3 regions of the Pseudoalteromonas nigrifaciens genome follow, and region 1 is predicted to be linked to each of the others. Evidence: predicted binding sites of a transcription regulator. Region 1 holds the regulator's gene; each other region holds the start of a gene.
What was found. Region 1 encodes LexA, which represses DNA repair genes until DNA is damaged. Its sites were predicted from a motif close to TACTGTATNNNNATACAGTA; they were not measured.

Region 1 (8,160 bases):
CAATCTACGATTTCAAGAGAGCTTTCTAGAAATACAGGTAAGCGAGGTTACAGACACAAACAAGCTCATGAGCGGGCTTTGTTTCGCCGAAGAAGTGTAAGAAAACCGCTTAAGATGACACCTGAAATGATAGCTTTAATTACCCAGAAGCTTAATGAGAAGTGGAGTCCTGAACAAATAACGGGATGGTTACGCAAAGAAAGTGAACTGTCTGTCAGCCATGAATGCATTTATCTGTATATCTGGGAAGATAAAAAAGCAGGTGGTGAGTTATACCTACATCTGCGCCGACACGGTAAGAAATATCACAAGCGCAGTCATGGTAAAACAAACCGAGGGCAAATAAAAAATCGCGTTAGCATTGAAGAGCGCCCACAAATAGTTGATGAGAAAGGTCGTATCGGAGATTGGGAAATAGATACCGTCATAGGTAAAGGTCATCGAGGCGCCCTTGTTACCATTGTAGAGCGGGTTACCCAATTCACTGTATCAACTCAGGTGGCAGGCAAAACAGCACAAGCCGTCACTACGGCGACGATAGAGCTATTAAGGCCATATAGGTCAGCGCTTCATAGCATCACGGCTGACAATGGAAAAGAGTTCGCTTATCACGAGCAAATCACAGAGGCTTTAAGTGTTCCTGTTTATTTTGCTCACCCTTATCACTCATGGGAGCGCGGATTGAATGAAAACACGAATGGATTACTACGTCAGTATTGGCCGAAGAGCACCGATTTTAAGGCGGTAACACCAGCGCAAGTTATACCAGTACTTGAGCAACTTAATAATCGTCCGAGGAAGACACTTGGATTTGAAACGCCTGCAAAATTGATGCAGGATCACTTGGCGGCTAAAGCCGCCTAAACGTTATGCACTTCAGATTTGAATCCGCGAAATGTTAAAGCAGCACTTAAGTCGATTTAAACATTTAGAATAAAAAATAGTGGTTAAATTTTAAATGCGAGTAGCTAGCTATTTTTATGGAGCTAGCTCAGCACTTTTATAATAGTGAGCTTTTGGTGCTTAAATATTTTTTATTCGTGAAATAAGAGTAAGTAAAGCGTCAATAAATGCGTAAAAATAGCCGACTATTCAGATAAAAAAGGTGAATATTGCAGAGTTGATTTGGTATAAGCGTAAAACTGCGTTAAAGTTTACAGCGAACTAATTAGAGGATAAACAGCAGACAATGTCGGAAATTCAATTTTTAAATGTAGACCTAGAGCTTGAGTCAAAGCAAGATATTAGCGTGCTTGTAGCTGACCTAAAAAAAATCGCCACTATTTTACATTATGATAAAGACGAATACCGTCAGTTAGCGCGTATAGAAGTAACAGGCGAAATATCTTCACCGGATAAAGCAATTAACCACTTATGTGAGTTAGTAGAGTCATGCTCGCGGGCTGCACTTAAGCAATGGTTGAGTTGTTCGCGCCGTACCTTTGATATTGGTTTTGAATCGGGCACTTCGCCAAAGTGTTTTAACCAAGCGCTGCACGCCGATACATTATTACGTATATCGGCAATTGGTGCAGGCATGGAAATTACTATTTACCCGCTAGAAAAATAGCGTTAGCCTTTGCGCTCTACAACAGCTGCGGTCATTTTTGATACGCAGCAAAGCTCGCCGCGACTATTCGTTATTTTTATTTCCCATACTGAGCTACGTTTGCCAATATGAAACGCTTTTGCGGTGGCGGTTAAGGTGCCATTACGCGAGGCTTTTAAATGGCTGGCACTGATCTCTTGCCCTACACAATAAAATTTAGTGAAGTCGACCACAAAATTAGCCGCGTAGCTGGCAACACTTTCGGCTAAAACCACGTTTGCTCCGCCATGCACCATGCCTATAGGGTTATGGTGCGCAGGAATTGCTGGCATAGTGGCAACTAAGTAATCATCACCAATTTCAGTTATTTCAATCCCCATGGTTTTCATCAGTGTACCTTGGCCATTTATGCCTTGGTCTAACTGCTTACAAAACGCTAAAGTAATAGGTTGATGCCAAATACTCATTGTTACTCCTTTAAAGGTTGAAAACGATAACCGATAATACGATTTTTCATGGCGATATGATAGCCAAATTAGTGCAGCTACTGCATGGTAATACAGTGCTACTTTTTGCTTTCTACATAGTGCTTAATTTCATCGAGATCTTTTTTTAGCATTTTACGCATCGAACTTTTAAGAAAAAACCCTATCACTGCAGAGATCATTTTTACCCAAATAGACTCAGAGCTATCAGAAAAAGTCATGGTTAAACAGGTGCTAGGTTCGGCGGCGGTAAGTGACAGCTTAGTGGTATAAACTGCCCCGCCATTTTCTGCGCGAGTGCAATAGTATTCATTAGTAACAGCTTCGGTGATCCACATGGTTTCTGAGGCTGCTTTGCCAAAAATTTTTCGTGTTTCTAACCATTTTAGGCCCACTAGCCCTTGTGGTGGCTTCTCGATTATTTTTACATCAATAATGCCAGACAGCATATTGGCACTGTTTTCGATGTCAGTTATTGCCGCCCATACTTTACGTTTAGGACCGTTAATTATTACCGCTACAGTGATATTCATAACACTCTCCGTTAATTCACATTGATGAAGTTAAGGCCCATTACAAAAACGATAGTTAACTAATTTTTAATAACAGCAACAACTTAGTAGTTATGTAATTAATGTAACGTAAAACTAACACTATCGTGATCTGCGTAATTTTATCTGTAATTTACTTGGTAATTTTAAGCTTAGACCAATGCCACCTTTGGCAGCAAAGGCGAGGAGTAATTTAAATTTGCGATTTTCAGATAACTGTATATACTCACAGTTAAATGTACTGTATGGAAAACCAGTTGTATGCGACCATTAACTAACCGCCAAGCGCAAATACTCGAACTTATTAAAGTGTTTATTAAAGACACTGGTATGCCTCCTACACGCGCAGAAATTGCACAAACATTAGGCTTTAAAAGTGCTAATGCAGCAGAAGAGCATTTAAAAGCGCTGGCTAAAAAAGGCGCTATTAAAATGAAACCAGGCGCTAGCCGTGGTATTCAACTTATTGAAGAAGATGAACCAGAACAACTTGGTTTACCGTTAATAGGCCGTGTAGCTGCCGGCGAACCTATTTTGGCGCAACAACATGTTGAGAGCCATTGTAAAATTGACCCGTTAATGTTTAAACCCGCTGCCGATTTTTTATTGCGTGTAAATGGTATGAGCATGCGAGATATTGGTATTATGGATGGTGATTTACTGGCTGTTCATCGCACTCAAGTTGCCGAAAATGGCCAAGTTATTGTTGCCCGCGTTGATGACGATGTAACGGTAAAACGCTTAGAAAAAGCAGGCAAAAAAGTATTATTGCATGCTGAAAATAAAGAATTTTCGTCGATAGAAGTGGATCTTGAAAACGAATCTTTTAATATTGAAGGCTTAGCTGTTGGGGTTATTCGTAATGCTGACTGGATGTGACAATTAAGCTGTTATAGCTATGTAAAATATCGGCATAATTTAATAGCTCAGATAATTAATGCGCACTTTTTAGTGCGCTTTTTTTTGCCTTTTTTTTGTGAAAATTCCGCTGCAATGAAAAAATTATATTAAGTTTATGTTTTTTATCATTTAAGTATTTAATACTCGTTATCGCTGTCTTTTTATTTGTAACCCTTGCTGTTGCTCACTTCCTGCTTAGAACAAAATTAAATAAATCCCATATTTACGCTAATCCCCTAATATTATTTGATTATTTTTCAAACTAAAACTTGCTAGTTGTTCAATTATTAACTAATTGTTAATGGGCTGGACTAACAATAACTCACAGCTTTAGTTTTGAGAAAATATATTTATATATCCGGCAGCAATACAAAAATAACAAATTGGCATTTAAAGCTTATGTCTTTTTGTTTTGCACTCGCAACAGTATTAAAGGAGCTGTCACATGGGTAAATTGAGCTCTACCTTGTGGCTTATATTGTTTGTTTTTCCGCAGTTAGCATTGGCAAATAGCCAATATAATATGCGCAAAGGCGTAACCGATATAAGTAATAATGTTTATCAACTACACATGACCATATTTTTAATATGCTGTGTAATAGGCGTGATTGTATTTGCCGTTATGTTTTGGGCACTTATTCATCATCGTAAATCTAAAGGAGCAGTTGCTGCTCAATTTCACGAAAGTACCAAAGTAGAAATACTCTGGACAGCAATTCCATTTGTTATTTTAATAGCAATGGCAGTCCCCGCAACTAAAACATTAATAGCGATGGAAGATGCCAGTAAAGCGGATATCACTATTAAAGTAACTGGTTCACAATGGAAATGGCATTACGAATATATGGGGGAAGATGTTGAGTTTTACTCAATACTTGCCACACCGCAAAATGAAATTGCTAACCTAGCCGATAAAAACCCCAACTATTTACTTGAGGTAGATAAGCCTCTGGTATTACCGATCAATAAAAAAGTACGCTTTTTAATGACCTCCGACGATGTTATTCATTCTTGGTGGGTGCCCGATTTTGCTATTAAAAAAGATGCAAACCCGGGGTTTATTAACGAAACGTGGACCAACATAAACGAAGTCGGTATTTATCGCGGTCAGTGTGCTGAGCTATGCGGTAAAGATCATGGCTTTATGCCAGTGGTAGTAGAGGCTAAGTCAGAGGCCGATTTTAAAGTTTGGCTAGCAGATGCTAAACAAGCAAAGCAAAAAGCAGCAGCAGCAGATGCTGCATTACTTGACCAAACACTCCCTAAAGAAGAATTAATGACTTTGGGTGAGCAAGTGTATATGGCCAATTGTGCTGCATGTCATCAGCCCACAGGGTTAGGTTTGCCAGGCGTTTTTCCTGCACTTAAAGGCAGCCCGATAGTGCTTGGCGATATAAAAGACCACATTGATATTGTTATTCACGGAAGCCCCGGCACAGCCATGCAAGCCTTTGCTAAACAGCTCTCTATAAAGCAATTAGCAGCGGTAATTACTTATAAGCGTAATGCATGGGGTAATGATACCGGTGATGTAATTCAACCAAGTGAAATACAGGCAGCACTTGATGCCGATGGGGAGGCGAACTAATGAGTAGCATAGTAGAACAACCTGACATTAATGAAGCTCACCACGCTCATCATCCTGCTAAAGGCTTTAAGCGCTGGTTATATACCACAAATCATAAAGATATAGGTAGCTTGTACTTAATTTTTTCGCTAACTATGTTTTTTATTGGTGGTGCTATGGCTATGGTGATCCGCGCTGAGTTATTTCAGCCAGGATTGCAATTAGTCGATCCTCACTTTTTTAATCAAATGACCACGGTTCATGGGTTGATTATGGTATTTGGTGCCGTTATGCCGGCCTTTACTGGCTTAGCTAACTGGATGGTGCCATTAATGATTGGCGCGCCTGATATGGCCTTACCCCGAATGAATAACTGGAGTTTTTGGATTTTACCATTCGCGTTTTTAATTTTATTATCATCGCTATTAATGCCCGGTGGCGGTCCTGCGTTTGGTTGGACTTTTTATGCGCCGCTGTCCACAACCTACAGTAATGACAATACCGCCATGTTTGTATTTGCTGTGCATATTATGGGTATTAGCTCCATTATGGGGGCAATTAATGTAATTGTAACCATAGTTAACTTGCGTGCCCCAGGCATGACTTGGATGAAGGTCCCTATGTTTGTATGGACTTGGCTGATAACGGCATTTTTATTAATTGCGGTTATGCCGGTACTCGCAGGTGCAGTGACCATGGTGCTCACCGATAAATACTTTGCAACCAGCTTTTTTGATGCAGCTGGTGGCGGTGATCCGGTGATGTTTCAGCACATATTTTGGTTTTTTGGCCACCCCGAAGTATACATAATGATTTTGCCGGCTTTTGGCATTATTTCTACTATAGTTCCTACCTTTTCGCGTAAAAAACTTTTTGGTTATTCCTCCATGGTATATGCCACGGCGTCAATTGCGTTGTTGAGTTTTACAGTGTGGGCGCATCATATGTTTACTACCGGTATGCCGGTGGCTGGCGAGCTATTTTTTATGTACGCGACTATGCTGATATCGGTGCCCACTGGAGTAAAAATATTTAATTGGGTAGCCACTATGTGGCGCGGTTCAATTACGTTTGAAGTCCCCATGCTGTTTAGTATTGCTTTTATTGTGTTGTTTACCTTAGGTGGTTTTTCGGGATTGATGCTGGCCATTACACCGGCTGATTTTCAGTACCATGATACCTACTTTGTAGTGGCACATTTTCATTATGTACTGGTAACGGGAGCGGTGTTTTCTATTATGGCAGGCGCGTATTATTGGCTGCCTAAATGGACTGGCAATATGTATAACATAGCGCTGGCTAAATGGCATTTTTGGTTATCGCTGGTAAGCGTAAATGTATTGTTTTTTCCTATGCACTTTGTAGGGCTTGCAGGCATGCCACGCCGTATACCCGACTATGCGCTACAGTTTGCTGACTTTAACGCCATTATTAGTATTGGCGGCTTTGCCTTTGGATTATCGCAGTTGTTGTTTGTAGCTGTAGTGATTAAATGCGCACGCGGCGGCGACAAGGTTCCTGCAAAAGTGTGGGAAGGCGCAGAAGGACTGGAGTGGGAGGTAGATTCACCTGCTCCGTACCATACATTTTCAACACCACCGGAAATTAAATAATGATACACGCACCGCTACTTAAGCGCTTAGTTGTTATTTGCTTAGCCATGTTCGCATTTGCATTTGCGTTAGTGCCTTTGTATGACGTGTTTTGTGATATTACCGGCATTAACGGTAAGCCATCATTAGAGCAAGCAAAGCAAAGCACGCAAGTAATACAAAATCGCGAAATAAGTGTGAGCTTTACCACGCATGCACAAAGCGGTGCACCCTTTGCTGTGAAGTCTAAAGAGTACAGTGTTGCGGTAAAGCCCGGTGCTATGCGTGAGGTAATGTTTAGCGCCAAAAATAATAGTGACCAAGATAAAGTAATGCAGGCAGTGCCTTCGGTATCACCCGGTAGAGCAGCAAAATACTTACATAAAATAGCGTGTTTTTGTTTTGATCAACAGCCATTAAAAGCAGGTGAAGAACTAGAGTTTACGTTGCTTTTTTATGTTGATACCGCACTACCAAGTGACATTGAAGAGTTAACTTTATCTTATACGGTATTTGATATTAGTGAGCGGCTAGCAGCCAATAACAACTAGCCTAACTAGTGACAACCAGGAGCAAATAAAATGAAGCAAGAATATGAGCATTATTATGTACCAGATCAAAGCCCATGGCCGATTGTTGGCGCAGTAGCATTATTTTTTATTGCAGTAGGTGCAGCTCTAACCGTAATGAGTGCCGGTAAAGAAGGTGACAGTGGCATTTATATTTTGTACGCAGGTATAGCAGTACTGCTGTATATGTTGTTTAGCTGGTTTAAAAACGTGATTGATGAGGCCGGGAAAGGCTTATATTCAGCGCAAATGGACCGCTCTTTTCGACAAGGAATGAGTTGGTTTATTTTTTCTGAAGTAATGTTTTTTATGGCATTTTTTGGCGCACTTTTTTACGCCCGTATGCTTTCTGTGCCTTGGCTTGGTGGTGCCGATAACAATGCCATGACTAACGAAGTGCTTTGGCCTACATTTGAAGCTGTGTGGCCATTAATTACCACGCCAGGGGGCGACACTACCCAAGCTATGGGATGGCAAGGTCTACCGCTGATTAACACCTTAATTTTATTGACCTCATCAGTTACTTTGCATTTTGCCCATGTGGCAATAGAAAGTGATAAACGCGGCCAGTTAAAAGTGTTTTTAGGACTGACTATTTTATTGGGTGCAGTTTTTTTAGGCCTACAAGTAGAAGAATATATTCATGCGTATAACGATTTAAACTTAACATTAGATGCCGGTATTTATGGCAGCACGTTCTTTTTACTTACGGGTTTTCATGGCATGCATGTGACCTTAGGAACTATTATTTTATTGGTAGTATTTTTACGAATTTTAAAAGGACACTTTACTAAAGATAAGCACTTTGCTTTTCAAGCGGCGGCTTGGTACTGGCATTTTGTTGATGTAGTTTGGTTATGCTTATTTATATTTGTGTATGTGCTGTAGTTATTAAAGGGGCGTTATTGCCGCTAATAAAGCCAAGTTTTAGTGCGGCAATAACAACT
Region 2 (8,160 bases), 1.1 Mb from region 1:
GCTTGCAAGCAAGCCCTCGTCATTAAGTAAAGCGGCTTTAATCTCATTAGATAATGGCAGCTTTTGCATCACACTTTGCATACTCTCATCTAATATAGCATCCATAAGCGACATCATGCCGGTTAAAAAAACCATTCCTGTGTCTTTAAACTTACCATGCGAAATAGCCAGTAACTCACTAAAACGCGCCCGAGTGAGCGATAACCTAATTAGCTCCATAGGCTTATCTGTTGAAACTTGCGCTGCAAATAATAAAGATAAAAGCTTTTTAATTTCATTGGCACCAAGGGTGATAAGCGCTTGTTTTATTGTGCTTATTTTTGCACGTCTAGCAAATGCTGCAGAGTTTGAATAACGCAGTAACTTATAAGATAGATTTACATCTCGCTCAAATATATCGGTGATCTTTTTTAGATCCATATCAAGCGTTGAGGTCTCATAAAGTAGTTCGGCTAATGTCATACCAGAGGGGGGAAGCGCTTTACTTTGGATCATCTCTGGTTTTGAAAAGAAAAACCCTTGAAAATAATCAAAGCCAAGTTCCAATGCTTGGTTATACACCTCATGGGTTTCAACTTTTTCAGCAAGTAATTTTAGATGTGGATAAGGTTTTAAATCATCAATAATTGTTTTAATTGTTTCTATATTACAGGTTAAAAAGTCAATTTTTATAATATCAATAAATGGATAAAAGTGGCGCCACACAGGTTGATGAATGTAGTCGTCTAAGGCTAATGTATAACCTTTTTCTTTTAAGTCTTTAACAATAGCAAGTAAACGCTTACCAGGTTGCACCGTTTCGAGTATCTCTACCACCACAGCGTCTTTACTCAGTAAAGTAGGGTAGCCTTTTAGTAAAGTTTCTAGAGTAAAATTGATATATGCTGGTTTATTGTCAGTTAAATCCTCAAGGCCAAAATTAAACTGGCTGCCTTCTATTAGGCGTGTTGTTGCCTCATCTCCATCTATATCGGGAAACACGTTATTTACACCATCACGAAATAGTAATTCATAGCCAATAAGCTTTTTATCGCGATCTAAGATCGGTTGGCGTGCAGCGTAAAAGTACATAAAAAATTCCGTATAGATAAAAAATAACTATTGATTGTAACAATATATGGCAAAACATTAAAAATAGCATGATGTAAATAAGCTTATCTTAGATTAATAACATATTTTTAATAAGTTACAGAAATTTTGACTTAAATATATACGATTTGTTTGTTTTTAATTCACTAAAGTTGACATGTTGGAATTTTAACTATTACCCATGCTATAGTGACAGAGAATGGTTTTTATCCCAATACTGTCTTAACTATAATATTTTAAGAGTCATTATTTGGATCAAAAGCCTGTTGCAATTTATTAGTGGAGGCGAATTTGGAAACAGGAATGATTATTTCACTAGCATTATACTTTGTTGTAATGCTAGGTATAGGATTGTATGCATTTAAGCAATCAACCAGCGATGTTTCAGGTAACATGTTAGGGGGCCGTAATTTATCACCAAGTGTTGCTGCGCTATCTGCAGGTGCATCTGATATGAGCGGTTGGTTACTTATGGGCCTTCCCGGCGCTATGTATCTTTTTGGTTTGAGTAAGGTTTGGATTGCGATTGGTTTAGTACTTGGTGCTTGGGCAAATTACTTCTTAGTTGCACCTAGGCTTCGTGTTTACACTGAAAAAGCAAATGATTCAATTACGATCCCGGATTATTTTGCAAATCGCTTTGCGGACAATAAGAATATATTACGTGTTATTTCAGCTATTGTTATTATTGTTTTCTTCACACTTTATACCTCATCTGGCGTGGTTGCTGGTGGTAAGTTATTTGAAAATTCATTTGGAATGAGCTATGAAGTTGGCCTTTATGTTACTACTGGCGTTGTAGTACTTTATACGCTTTTTGGTGGTTTTTTAGCGGTAAGTTTGACCGACTTTGTACAAGGTTGCATTATGCTTATTGCGCTATTAGTCGTACCAATAGTAACGTTTACTATGCTTGATCACCCAGTAATGGAAACGCTCGCTAATGCAAGCTATGACCTGTTACTTATCTCGCCAAAGGCCAGTGAAGTTCACTCTCTAAATATGCTAGATTGGTTTGCTGGTGGCTCTACCATCGCAATTATTTCTGCGTTAGCTTGGGGCTTTGGTTACTTTGGTCAGCCTCATATTATAGTACGCTTTATGTCGGTACGTTCAGTTAAAGATATTCCAGCAATGCGACGCATTGGTATGTCTTGGATGACATTATCTGCAATAGGCGCAGTACTAACTGGTTTATTTGGGGCAGCCTTCATACTAGAAAATGAAATGCCGATAAATGATAAAGAAACAATATTTTTAGTGCTATCTGAATTGGTTTTTCATCCATTGATTGCTGGCTTTTTATTAGCAGCTATTTTAGCGGCTGTAATGAGTACTATCTCTTCACAATTGCTAGTGTGTTCAAGCTCGTTAACTGAAGACTTTTATAAAATATACCTGCATCGCGAAGCCTCTCAAAAAGAGCTGGTTTTTGTTGGGCGTATTAGTGTGGCATTAGTTGCTATGTTTGCTATTTACTTAGCTTACGATAGAGATAGTTCTATTTTAGACTTAGTGAGTAATGCGTGGGCAGGCTTTGGCGCTGCATTTGGACCACTCGTATTGTTTAGCCTTTACTGGAGAAGAATGAACTTTGCTGGCGCCTTAGCAGGCATGTTAGTGGGGGCTTCAACAGTACTTATATGGATATACGCACCAATTACCATTAATGGTGCGAGTTTAAGTAGCGTTATTTATGAAATAGTCCCAGGCTTTATTTTATCAAGTATTGCGATTGTATTAGTTAGCTTAATGACCAATGAGCCAGCTAAAGAAATTACAACCTTATTTGATGAAGTAGAACAAGAACTATAAAAAGTTATAAACAAAAAAAGGGAGTAACTTAGGTTACTCCCTTTTTTTATGCAAAATTTATTAACTCGCTTTTTTGTCGCTACTTTCTTCTATGGGTGCAACATTATCTGCTTTTTTGCCTTTTACAGCAGCTTTAGGGGCTATAGGCTCTTTACCACCTTTTAATATTGTCATGAAGTCATCTTTACTTTTTGCCATTTCTAAAGCGAGTGACTCTACTTGTTGCTCACTTAATGGTACATCAACTTTTTCTAGCAAAATTTCAAGCGACTCTGCAATATCGAGCATTTTATCATAGGCATCAGCTTCTTTTTTGGTAGTAAACGTCATGCGCTCGACTCCGTTTCGTTCTACAACATATTTAACAACAACAGCCATGATTTCTCCTGCTTACTTGCGTGGCATATAGTATATATAAACCATTAGATTACTGTTTTTATGTACAGTACAAGTTTGTGCCTAAATTTGCAAGTCCCCTAATTAATATTAAGTGATAATAGTTGACAACAAAGATTAACTTTACTTTATTTAACTTAATCACTTTTGTGTACCGTTGCAGTTAAGGATCTCACAGGGAGTGAATGTTAGGTTTAAGTATTTAATAAAGTGCAGGTGTAAAAAGCCTTTTGCGTTATGACTTAAACATATAAACAACAAAGTAAATGTTCATGTATGAACAAAAAAGGAAGAAAGATGAAAAAACTAAAATATAGTATTTTAGCTGCAGCTTTTTGTATGTTGCCAGTAACTCTTACCTACGCAAATGTTGATACCTCAGCAATAACTCAGCAAGTAAAACAGGCGGCTTTAAATATTAATACTGCTGATGTTAGCCAGCTATCTAAGCTCCCTGGTATTGGTAAGAAAAAAGCACAAGCTATTATAGATTATCGCGAAGCAAAGGGTAACTTTACATCGTTAGAGGATTTGAAAATGGTAAAAGGTATAGGTAAAAAATTAGCTGCAAAGCTTGAAGGTAAGATTTCGTTTTAAGTTAAAAAGGGCGCGTTAAGCGCCCTTAGTATATTGGGTTAATGCTTCACATAAATGCTTTTTAGCAAAGTTAATCTCAATTGGAGTCGTTAGTAGTGGGTAACACAACCCACCGAGTAGTAAAAAAGGGATGAGTAACCAGCCTTCAAATACGGCAAATATTAAAAACAGCGGACTGAGTAATAATAATTTTATAATACGAAGTAGTACTTTATTAACAGGTGAAAGCATACTTAAAGAAATCGCTATAACAGCTTGTCTGTCACGTATTTTTAAATGTTTTAGAGCATTAATTTGGCTTGAAAAAAACACAAGCATTACAGCGACCTTTTAGTCATTAAGCGACTCGTTACCAGTAAAAATAAAGTGGCTGCAAACAGCGCAAATATTACTTCCATCCATGCCGGCATACTTAGCCCCGCAAATTGCCAGTCAATGTTTCCGCAATCACCAGTGGCTGCAAAAAAGCTTGGGATCCACTCATGTAATGGCATAAAGGCAGGAAAGTTAGGTTCAAACTCACAGCTAAATGCAAAAGGATCAGTGGTTGTTTGCATTTCGATATGCTCGCGGGCAATTATAAATCCCCAAACACTAGAAACAGCCCATACACTATAGGCGAGCAAGCGAACCCCTCTATGCTCTGGATTACTTGTACCAATAATACCTGCAATAAGTAAACCTAATACCGCAGTACGCTGATATATGCACATGATACATGGCGCCAATCCCATTTTATATTGAAAAAACAGTGCCGTTATTTCAAGCAGAAAAACAATACCACTAAACAAAAGCCAAGGAGTACGTTGGGTGGGTAATTGTGCAAGCCAGTTCATAATAAATCCGTATTTAAATAAGACGCTAGATTATGACGTAGGATAAAGTTAGGGGCAAGCAAAACGACTTAAAGCCTACCCACATGCATTTATGATGATTAAAGTTAAGGTTATAATTCTAAAAGCCAATAAAAATCCAATAATGTGAATAAAGAGGTAGCCCTTTAAACGAGTAAAGTATGTGTGTGAGGTGACTTTACGTAATAAGTTAATAAGGCAAGGCGCGAACTTAAAGTAAATAACTACTTAAAATGTATCTAGGGTGAATATATAAGTGCTTGCGACAAGTGTTAGTAAAAAATATAAAGCATTTTATAGACACAAATATTTTAATCGCATACTGGCAGTAATATGGCGTACTTTACTTGTTACTTGAGCGTCGTCTGGTACAATCAGTCGGTTAATCGTATGTAGTAGTGTGAATTAATTCGAGTGGGAATTGGATGAGAATTTTTAAAGCGAAAAGCCCAGCAGGATTTGCTGAAGAATACATAGTAGAGTCTATCTGGAATGGCGATTTTCCTCCTGGATCTATTCTACCTGCTGAGCGTGAACTCTCAGAGTTAATAGGTGTTACCCGAACGACGTTACGTGAAGTATTACAGCGATTGGCTCGAGATGGCTGGTTAACTATTAAACATGGTAAGCCAACAAAAGTGAATAACTTTTGGGAAACGTCAGGACTAAATATTCTTGAAACGTTAGCACGTCTTGATGAAGATAAAATGCCAGAGTTAACCGACCAGTTACTCTCTGCACGCACTAATATAAGCGCAATTTATACGCGTGCAGCTATAAAGTTAAATCCAGAACGTGTGATTGAAATTCTCTCACAAAGCGATGAGTTAGAAGACAGTGCGCAAGCATTTGCTGATTACGATTATAAAGTGCATCACGAGTTAGCTGTTGCAGGTAATAATCGTATTTACGTGCTTATACTCAATGGCTTTAAAGGATTTTATTCAAAAATAGGTTGTCATTATTTTTCAGATCCGGGGACGCGTGAGTTGGCTCGCCAGTTTTATAAAGACTTAACTAAATTGGCTGAAAACAGAGAACACGACGGTGCGATCATGATGATGCGTAAATATGGTCATCAAACCGGTGAAATTTGGCAACAAATTCGTGGCGATATGCCCAGCGACATAATGGATTAAACCTATTTTAAAAGCCTGCATTTGCAGGTTTTTTTGTGTCTTCATTTTATTAATACTTTATAACCAAGAAACTGAGCTAATAAAATAAACCCCACCACTTTTTAGTGTTCAGTATTATCGATGGGAGGAATCGTTAAATACGATTGTCATTTCGCACCAGTTCTCTCTAGAATAATAATAATTATATGTGCGCTATTGGTTTTTAAGTTTTAGAGCCCATATAACTATCAGCATTGCATAAGCAATTGACAACAAACTCAAAATATTTGGAGAATAAAATGGGTGTATTAGTAGGCCGCCAGGCACCAGACTTTACCGCTGCAGCAGTTCTTGGTAACGGTGAAATTGTAGATAGCTATAACCTTCATGAAAAAATTAAAGGTAAAAAAGCAGTTATTTTCTTTTACCCACTAGATTTCACGTTTGTATGTCCTTCTGAACTTATTGCATTTGATAAGCGTTATGAAGAATTCCAAAAACGTGGCGTTGAAGTAATTGGTGTTTCTATCGATTCACAATTCTCACACAACGCATGGCGTAACACTGCTGTTGCAGATGGCGGTATCGGTAAAGTTAAATATGCACTAGTTGCAGATATTAAACATGAAATTTGTAAAGCATACGACGTTGAGCATCCTGAAGCGGGTGTTGCGTTTCGTGGTTCTTTCCTAATTGATGAAGAAGGCAATGTACGTCACCAAGTAGTGAACGACTTACCACTAGGTCGTAACATTGATGAAATGCTACGTATGGTTGACGCGCTAGCGTTCCACACTGAGCACGGTGAAGTATGTCCTGCTGGTTGGACTGAAGGTAAAAAAGGTATGGATGCAAGCCCTGAAGGCGTTGCTAAGTTCCTATCTGAAAACGAAGGCGATCTATAATTTAGCTCTCGTTTTAAATAAAAAAACCGCCAATTGGCGGTTTTTTTGTTGCTTCTAATTTAGAACGAGAAGCTTACTTTAGTATAAATATAACGACCGCGTGGGTTATGAACCCCAGACGCATAACCGTAAAGGTCAGAATCGCCATCACCAATTGCAAAAGGAGGCTCTTCGTCAAACAAGTTATTAATACCTAGTGATAATTTAGCTGACTCAGTGATACGGTACGACGTTTGTAAGTCAACCAACACTTGTGAATCAATCATACGTGATGTATTGCTATCAAAATCTAAGTTACCGTCAAAGTCGATATCAGGTGTGTCTTCAAACTCACCAACATAACTTAAGTTAACATTAGTATTAAAGTCGCCCACTTCCCAGTTAGTTGAGAAAATCCAACGATGCTCAGGGTAACCATACTCACCAGAGTAATCACGGCCATCTTTTTCAAATTTGTTTTGGTAAGCCCACTCTAAATTGAATTTCAATAAACCTAAATCATCCAATGAATGATTGTAATTTGCTGAAAAGTCGATGCCAGATACTTCTTGTGAAGAGACGTTTTCAAATGTGCTATAGATTTTTTGAATTGAACCTAAGCTTTCACCATTAGTAGGCGGTAAGCGAACACATACAGTACTGTTTTGGTTACCACACTCGGCAGCATAAATTGGACCAAACTCTTCTTGGTCAATTTTATTGTCTTGGGTGATGCTCCACACATCAACACTTAAACCAAACTCTGCGCTAGGGGCCCAAATGAAGCCGACGTTCCAAGATTCAGACTCTTCAGGTTGTAAGTCTGCATTACCAGAGAATTGAATGTTGTAATCAAGTAACTGACAGTCTAAGCCCGTTTGTTGACAGCGTTGAGTATCAATAAAGAACTGACTTTTTTCTGATGGACCTAGGCCAACTTGTGCTAAAGAGGGGGCTCTAAAGCCTTGTGCCCATGAGCCACGAACCGTGATTTCATCACTAGGTGCCCAGCGAAGTGCAACTTTTGGATTGGTAGTTGTGCCAAAATCGCTATAGTCATCGTGACGTCCAGCAAGTTGCAATTCTAATGTATCAGCTAGTGGAATTGAAAATTCAACATAAGCAGCATATTGATCGCGCGATGCTGCGGCTGATACAGCTTCAGTACCAAAAATTAAACCGCGACGGAACTGATCATCAGGGATATCTGTAACGTCTTCTTCGCGGTACTCAATACCGGCTGCCATCATCACCACATCGTCGCCAAAGCTAAATGCTTCACCGCTAATGTTTGCGTCAAATGAGGTCATATGTGACTCACCTTGACGTACTAAGCTAGTAGTGATTCTGTCGATTACTGCAGGATCGTTATAAGTGCCGCCAAATGGGTTGTAATTACCGGCATCT
Region 3 (8,160 bases), on a different replicon from region 1:
TTTCACGGGCGTCTTCAATTGTTTTAAAGCCGTTAAGTGGGCTATGTGCTTTTACTTGATTAACTTGTACTGTAATTGGATTTTCCCAATCGCGACGATTAATTATGTGCTGTAAAGAGGTCATGTTTATTCCTGTTGCATAAGCGGGCAATTATAATGCGCTAAATATAGCTAAAAATAATCACAGGGGTTATGCTTAAAGCTCTCATTTATTTATCCAAAGCTATCATTGTATTATGCGCTACAACATTAAAGATATACTCGATATTGGCCCGCACTGCACAGAGCGCTTTATAGATTCACAAACGCTCGCACAAATGCCAAACCTAGAAATAGCGCTAGCAGGTTGTTCAAACCTATTGGGGCGTTATTGCGTGGCACGTACAGCCCCCTTAGAACATACGCTTTTTTATACGCTTGCGGGGCAAGGTAAATTAACCACACAAAATGAGCAGTACACGCTTAATGCCAATACACTTATTGTGTTACCAGCTAAGCAAAGCTTTGAAGTTAAAATAGATGGGGAACATTGGGATGTGATTTGGTTAAACCTTGCAAACACCAAACGTTGGAAGCATTTAAACCTTGCGCAAGCATTGGTATTAACCGATCAAAAGCTTGAGTCGTTGCATCTTGCTATGGAGCTTTTATACAGCGAACCCAACGCTAACTTACGCAAAAGCGTAACGCCTGTTTTAAGTCATTATTTAAATACTACATTACAAAACAACTCTCAGGGGGCGGCGCATAATCGTTTAATTGGTTTATTTGAAGAGGTAGATAAGCGTTTACAGTTTGGTTGGACAATAAAGAAAATGTGCGAGTATGCACATTACTCACCGCCGCATTTACATCGTTTATGTCTAGCTCAATTTGGTAAAAGCCCCATACAACAGCTTATTTATTTACGAATAGAGCGGGCTAAAAACTTATTATTAAATACCCGCTGGCCTATTGCACATATTGCCGTTTACGTGGGGTATCCAAATATATTTAATTTCTCTAAACGGTTTAAAAAATCAGTGGGTATAGCGCCTAGTGAATTCAGGAAAATTGATACTTTCTTGGAGTAAGCTTGAAAGCTAATTAGGTAAGCAACTACGACAAGCGAATTTTAATCTCAGACTTCCCCCTACTTCAAAGTGATGAAGTGTGTACAGACAGCTTAGCTATAATCGAAGTCTAGCTAAGCCCTCCCACGGCATTAGATCTGTAAAATAATCATCGTTATCATGGTGCATGACTATATTTCTACTTACTTACAGCACCTAGCTGATATTCTCATGACTTTGGTCACCGATTCTCATCAGCTTAGAGTTGGAATTTAGAAGAAGAATGACAGCTTTGAGCGATAAACGGATATTGAAGAGTTAAACTTATTTTTGTTTTGATTTGACTCTTAATCTGTCCCATAACATTGTAAAACGGCATATTAATGGAGTTATTAAGGTATGTAATATATGCCATTTTGGTACGTTAAACCACCAAAATGGTGTTCAATAAGGTGTTAAATGTAAAAAACGTAAGTATGGGTGAATGGTCGTTACTTTAGTTTCGAAAAGTGAAAAGATATAAAAAATTTCACTTCAGGAGAAAAGTATTACCATGATTAATATGCCTAACAAATTAATTGAAGCTTCCTATTATGTGCCGAACAAATTAACTAATGCTTCCTATAATATGCCACTCAGCGCCATGCGCTTGAGAACATTAGCATTGTCGAAATTAGAGCCTCTAAGTTATTTGTCTGGCATCTCCAACCCAGTAACAATTTTTGCAAGTGAGTGGCAAGAAGTTTTTATTAATTCGGAGAATCCATACAGATACATGAAAAGGGCTGCCTCTGCCTTCTCCAAGGCTATGGTTCAGTTCGAAGGTAAAAAAGAACCTATAAAGTTTTTGGATAACGTGGTATATGAATCTGGAAAGGGGCGGGTAAAACTGTACTTCAACCCAGAGTTTTTAGTATCGTGCCTTTAACACTTAACAAATTGAAGCGTTAGTGGACTTCTCTAGTTTGCTAGGCACCAAATTAGTTACATTGTAACTTCTAATTAGTCGATAAATCAGTTAACTTTTAGGAAATCTATGTCAGGCAATGAATCTGAGGTTAGATATAAAGACTCTAAAACTGTGGCCAAATTTTATTGACCACTTGTTATCACATTCAATATTTGATGGTTCTAACCCAGTTCAATCACAATCTATGATTGGAATATCTGACCAGCGAGTTGTGTAATGGGGCGATAAAAAAGCCCGTTTCATGTTCCATGATTTTGTGAGCTTTTCACTTCCTAAAGATAAAGTGCCGACCCCATAACGTTTATTTATAGCATCTAAACACGCCATTACTTCTGGGTTATCTTTACTTACAGAAAACATATCCGCTTGTTGAAATAACTCACTTTCTAATTCTATTGCGCCAATACCGCAGCGATAAAAGCGCGTGTTAGCCTTAAAAATATCATCAATAACACCTGAAACAGCATTGGCTATAACACTGGTATCTGATGTAGGTATAGGGAAATCATAGAGCAACGATTTTTTATAATACACGTCTTCGTGTGGCGAGCTTGCAGCGAATATAACGAGTCGTTTTGCTAATGATTGCTGTTTCCTTAGTTTGCGGCCAACAATCGCTGCATGTGTTACGAGGGCTGATTTTAATGTATTTAAGTCACTTACTCTTTCCCCAAAACTTCTCGTTGAGTAGATTTCTTTTTTATTCTGTTTTACTTCATTCCAACTTAAACAGGCGATGCCGTTAAGCTCACTTACGGTCCTCTCAACAACAACGCTAAACATGCGTCGCATTGCTTTAGGGTTCTGGTTTGCTAAATCCCATGCACTTTTAATCCCCATGACCTTAAGTTTTCTACCGAGTCGAGAGCCAATACCCCAGACATCGGTAACATCCATACGCATAAGGACTTCCTGGCGTGAGATATCATCATTAATAACAGCAACCCCGTTATAACCAGAGAGTTTTTTTGCCGCATGATTGGCTGCTTTAGCTAGCGTAGGCGTAATGCCAAAGCCTACACCAACAGGCAATCCTGTCTCACGCCATACAGCTCGTCGTATTGTGTGTCCGTAATCAGCCCAGTCATTAATGATTTTAGAAAAACCAGTAAAGCGTAAAAATGACTCATCAATACTATAAACATAATGGTCATCGCAAAAACGATTAATAACCGTCATCATTCTCTCACTCAAATCAGCGTAAAGTTCATAATTTGAAGAGCGTACGATGACATTATGCTGCTCTAAATAGGGTTTAATTTTGAAGTAAGGTTCAAATTTCGGGATATTGAGCTTTCTAGCAATAGGACATATGGCACAAATACATCCATCGTTATTTGTCAGAACAACAACGGGTTTAAAGCGAATGGATGGGTCAAATACCTTCTCCGCACTGGCATAAAATGCCACTGCATCTACGAGGGCAAACATCGATTTACCTCAGCTTTATTTCTGTGTAGGCGGATGCTCGCAGTAACGACGCCTTCGAGCTTAAAGTCATCATCATTAGAGATATAAACAGACTTATAATCTTTAGAGGCAGAGATAAGTAAGCGTTTCGATTTATCTATGATTTTACAAACAAACGAACCGTTGTAACTTGCAACAATAATATCGCCGGTACTTACATCCTCAGCTCTATCAATGACTAATAAGTCACCATCGAATATTCCTACTTCTTGCATGGATTGCCCAGAAGCTATACCAATAAAAGTAGCATTCGGGTGTTTAATGATTAGTTCATCGATTGAAATACCGAGCTCTACATATTCTGCGACAGGAGATTCAAAGCCGGTAATGCCTGCTTCTATAAAAATTGGAATAACGAACATACACACCTCAAGCACTGTTTATATATACAGTGTAATTTAAGGTTCAAATTATGCCAAGGTTCTTTTTGTGAAGACGATAGTTTAATTAGATCTGGTATAAGCATGTTTTAGACTTAAAGATTAAAAACCCCTTTAATAACAATTAGTAAAATTACCATCGGTTTGTTAAAATTTCACAAAGGAATTATGAGCTTACTCAAAGCTTATTTTAATTACGGAATAATTTACTGATGACTTTAGTTAAAAACACTATTGTATCTTTTCTGATACTTAGCTTTATTACTGGCTGTTCAGCCTCTAGACACGCCATCATTTCCGGTGACTCTGAATTAACAGATGCTCAAGTGTGTCGAAATTACCTTAATGATAAAGATATCCTCGCTAAAAATTATACCGCCGAAAATACTGATGAAGCGAACTATATCTACGCGCTTAATAGAGAAGTTAAATATAGAGCACTCACTCAGTACAAATGTGAGATATTAGCCGCGCAAGACAGAAAAGAAATCGCTCAAGGCGTTGTTGCAGCTGTCGTTGCGGTAGGTGTCGTTGTTTTAGCTGTTGCGGCAGCAGGAGCTGGCGGGTCAAATAACTATTCTTCTGGTTATGCATGGGACCAGTTTTATGATGGTAACTACAACTTAGTCTGGCGCTGTCGAGATAAGTCTACGGGCCAATTTGCAAATAACAGCGCTTGCTCTGGACAGTATCAAAATGATAATACATGGACTGGGAAGTAGCTTTCCCAATTAATTTTAAAAGCACAATATCTTAGTTCTAAAAATTAAAATTATCAGTAACCACAAATGAGAACTAGCTTATTAACTCATTTATTATATGTGACATATTTAAACTGAAATAGGTACCTAGAATCATAATGAAAGCATCCACAATTTCACTGTTAGCAACACTTATTTTCTCTGCTGCCTCTTCAGCAAATCAAGAAATCGACTCATTTAGCAAAGCTAAACGACTGTTAGAAAAACAAGTTTATAACAACCACCGCGTTACACTTTATTGTGGTGCGACATTTGACGCTAGTAAAAAAGTAACCGCACCGGAGGGCTTTTCTACAACAAAGTACGTCAAACGAGCTAAAAAAATTGAATGGGAACATGTCGTTCCGGCAGAAAACTTTGGTCGTACTTTTAGCGAATGGCGAGATGGACATAAGCAGTGTGTAAATAGTGTGAGGAAGTCATTTAAGGGTCGAAGATGTGCAGAAAAAGTAAATACAGAATACCGTTTTATGCAAGCTGATATGTTCAACCTCTATCCGGCCATTGGTGCCGTGAATGCGCTGAGAAGTAATCATAACTTTACTATGCTTCCAGCGGCTCAAAGCGATTTTGGACGTTGTGCGATGAAGATTGACGACAGCAAAGCTGAGCCACCTGAAATGGCTAGAGGTCAAATTGCGCGTACTTATCTGTATATGGAGAACACCTATAAACGATACAGCATGAGTAAAGCACAAAGCCAGCTAATGAATGCGTGGGATAAAATGTATCCTGTAGATGCTTGGGAATGTACTAGAGCAGAAAAAATTTCAAAGCTACAAAAGAATCAAAATGATGTAGTAAAAAGTCGCTGTGAGAGTAGAGGTCTTTAAACATATCATCTTAATCATGATTTATGAAAGCTTAGAATTAATAATCAATCAAGTGATTTTTAACGTGAAACTCTCAGCTTTTATTAGTTAGTTTTTAATTCAGAATGAGCAGCTTTGAGCGATAACCGGTCATTGAGATTAGCTAAATATAATAGTTAATTGATTGGTCAAACTGCTCTTTACTCATATATTCATGAAAATGAGCTGCTCGCGCATATTGATCTATTTAACTTTACTCAAAAATTTTAGAAAACTTAGTGATAGTAATACCTTAGGTTATTTGTTAAAACTATATAAAGCAGAAAAATGAGCGTTAAGTCGGCAGAAATATGCGCGATAAGCGGACTATAAAATGTTAGTTTTATATTTGAGTTATTCAGAATTAAAGGTGTCAACTAGTTGAAAAATGTACTTATACTTATGGTTGTTGGATTGTATCTGGTAGCTTGTGGCTTTTTCATTGGTGTTACAGATAGAGCGGCTATGTTTGACGGGGTCAAATGGACTGATGTTGGTACTTTAGTTGTTACATCTCTTGGTTTTATTTTTGGTTTCTATACCTACTTTCAATGGTTAAATAACAAGCGAAAGGAGGATTCATATTTAGTCGCCAAAAGATACATCGCTGCTATAGATGAAATAGAAGAAAACTTACATGAGTTGCGATTTCATTATGATCATATATGTCCTACACCAGGATTGATGGTTGAGGATAAAGATGTATCAATCAAACGTATTGAGCATCTTAATATTGTTTGGGGCAACCTATATCAAGCACGGCGAAACCTTTATAAATCTAATAGAGAGCTATCATTCTGGAATGTTTGTCTAGCTAAAGAGGCTGTAGAAGACTACAACTATCGGAGTTTTTCAAGTTAGTTGTCGCCTCAAGTTAAATTTTATGCCGCCCGCATTTCTTCTTTTTTCTCAGGGTTTAAATTTACTTCATTTATCATTGACCAGTCTCGTGACTTTCCTGACCAACGACTTGGGTTATTCAATTTAGCTGCGTCGTTTACCTGCTGACGCTTAGCTAATATTTCTTTATCTAAACCTGAATGACGCTGGTTTGGCGTCACAAATTTTATACCACTGTGAAGGTGCTCATTATTGTACCAATCAACGAACCCACTTACCCATTCTCTTGCTGCGCTTATATCTTCAAATGCCTTTTCTGGGTATTCTGGGCGATACTTTAACGTTTTAAATAACGACTCAGAGTATGGATTGTCATTACTTACTGACGGTCGACTAAATGATGGCACAATCCCTAACTCCTGTAATGTTGCCAGTAATGTCGCGCCTTTCATTGGGCTACCATTATCTGAGTGCAACGTGACTTGCTCGCGCTTTATTTGCTCCCGACTGCAAATATCCTTCATTAAATCTGCGGCTAATTCACTTAACTGTGTGTCGTAAACCTGCCAGCCAACAACCTTTCGACTAAAAATGTCCATCACTAAATATAAGTATAAAAACTGCCCTTTTACGCTCGTTGGTAAATAGGTGATATCCCAAGTGTATACTTCATTTGCACGCACAGCCTTCAATGCTCTTGGCTTTTTCATCGGCTTAGCCGGCTTTACTTTTTCTCTATGCGTTAATAAGTTATGTGCCTTCATGACACGATAAAACGAACTTTCAGACGCTATCCATATGCCCTTATCAAGCAGCTTAGGGACTATTTTACTGGCCGGTAAATGCCCATATTCGGCTGAATTAACCGTATTAATAATGCGCTGCCGCTCTAACTCTGTGAGACGGTTTGGCGGCTGTTTTTTCGTACTCGTCCGTTTGTCAGTCATATCGTCTGCTTCAATCCACCGCTGAACGGTTCTTAGTGTCAGTCCAAGTAACTCACATGCCTTTTCTTTCCTTGCCCCTGAAGCCTGTGCGTTTGTGATAAGCGTTATTAATTCATGTCGCTCAGTCGCTGTTGTTAATCGTCCTCGTTGAAACCCCAAAGTGCATCCGCTTTTTTTTTGAGTACAAGCAGAGCGGCTGTTTCAGCTAAGGCCTTATCTTTACGATTCAGTTCTTTTTGCAGCTGTTTTATCTCTTGCTTAAGCTGTTTACTGTCTGATTTAGCTAGTTTCGTTGTAGGTCCTTGGGCAAAATCTTGCTTCCACTGCTTAATATGATGCGGGTAAAGCCCTTTATTACGACAGTATTCATTAATGGCTGTTTCATCTAAATGACCACAGTCAATGATCGCGCTGAGTCTTTCTTCTAAACTCCAGTCTTGTGGTCGTTTTTCTGCTGTCATTTGGCTACCCGTCTGGTGTGTTTCAAGTTGATGTTTTTTTGCGAGTGCTATCCAACGCTGTAACGTTGAATAACCGACACCTAAATCATCTGCAATATCTTCTAAGCGAACATCATCACATTGAGATAATGCTTTTTCAACCGCTTGAACTTTAAATTCTTGTGTAAATTGACGTCTCATTATATCTGCCTCTATTAAAAGTTAGAGGCGACAACTATCCTGACACAGGGGGCTATTTGAATAAGTCACTGGACAATATTAGTGTGATATCTTCAGTTTTGAACAATCAATTATTCCATTTTGTAAGCAGTAGACAAAATATGGATGGAGTGATTCGAGAGAAGCAAAGGTTTGACGAGTTACATGATTCAGTTCATAAAATCATTCAACATCGCGTTGATTGTGGCTTTAAGTCAATGTTTACCTTC

Region 2: the regulator LexA is predicted to act here: its motif matches at 3,333-3,352, upstream of PNIG_RS04395 (YebG family protein).
Region 3: the regulator LexA is predicted to act here: its motif matches at 3,867-3,886, upstream of PNIG_RS19770 (LexA family protein).

The regions. Positions count from the first base shown of each region.
Region 1 covers NZ_CP011036.1:3,346,533-3,354,692, reverse strand. The annotation lists gene PNIG_RS15820 (IS30 family transposase) at 1-864, shown strand, start outside; gene PNIG_RS15815 (hypothetical protein) at 1,190-1,570, shown strand; gene PNIG_RS15810 (PaaI family thioesterase) at 1,573-2,016, opposite strand; gene PNIG_RS15805 (SRPBCC family protein) at 2,115-2,567, opposite strand; gene lexA (transcriptional repressor LexA) at 2,847-3,464, shown strand; gene coxB (cytochrome c oxidase subunit II) at 3,931-5,073, shown strand; gene ctaD (cytochrome c oxidase subunit I) at 5,073-6,665, shown strand; gene PNIG_RS15785 (cytochrome c oxidase assembly protein) at 6,665-7,195, shown strand; gene PNIG_RS15780 (cytochrome c oxidase subunit 3) at 7,226-8,101, shown strand; gene PNIG_RS15775 (DUF2909 family protein) at 8,079-8,160, opposite strand, start outside.
Region 2 covers NZ_CP011036.1:924,964-933,123, forward strand. The annotation lists gene PNIG_RS04385 (EAL and HDOD domain-containing protein) at 1-1,071, opposite strand, end outside; gene putP (sodium/proline symporter PutP) at 1,393-2,904, shown strand; gene PNIG_RS04395 (YebG family protein) at 2,965-3,282, opposite strand; gene PNIG_RS04400 (ComEA family DNA-binding protein) at 3,598-3,897, shown strand; gene PNIG_RS04405 (DUF6170 family protein) at 3,913-4,215, opposite strand; gene dsbB (disulfide bond formation protein DsbB) at 4,215-4,733, opposite strand; gene fadR (fatty acid metabolism transcriptional regulator FadR) at 5,177-5,890, shown strand; gene PNIG_RS04420 (peroxiredoxin) at 6,169-6,774, shown strand; gene PNIG_RS04425 (TonB-dependent receptor) at 6,834-8,160, opposite strand, start outside.
Region 3 covers NZ_CP011038.1:43,486-51,645, forward strand. The annotation lists gene PNIG_RS19750 (beta-galactosidase) at 1-124, opposite strand, end outside; gene PNIG_RS19755 (AraC family transcriptional regulator) at 237-1,073, shown strand; gene PNIG_RS19760 (replication initiation protein) at 1,606-1,980, shown strand; gene PNIG_RS19765 (Y-family DNA polymerase) at 2,194-3,453, opposite strand; gene PNIG_RS19770 (LexA family protein) at 3,438-3,854, opposite strand; gene PNIG_RS19775 (hypothetical protein) at 4,085-4,594, shown strand; gene PNIG_RS19780 (endonuclease) at 4,732-5,466, shown strand; gene PNIG_RS19785 (hypothetical protein) at 5,866-6,345, shown strand; one part of gene PNIG_RS19790 (IS3 family transposase) at 6,366-7,432, opposite strand; one part of gene PNIG_RS19790 (IS3 family transposase) at 7,432-7,912, opposite strand.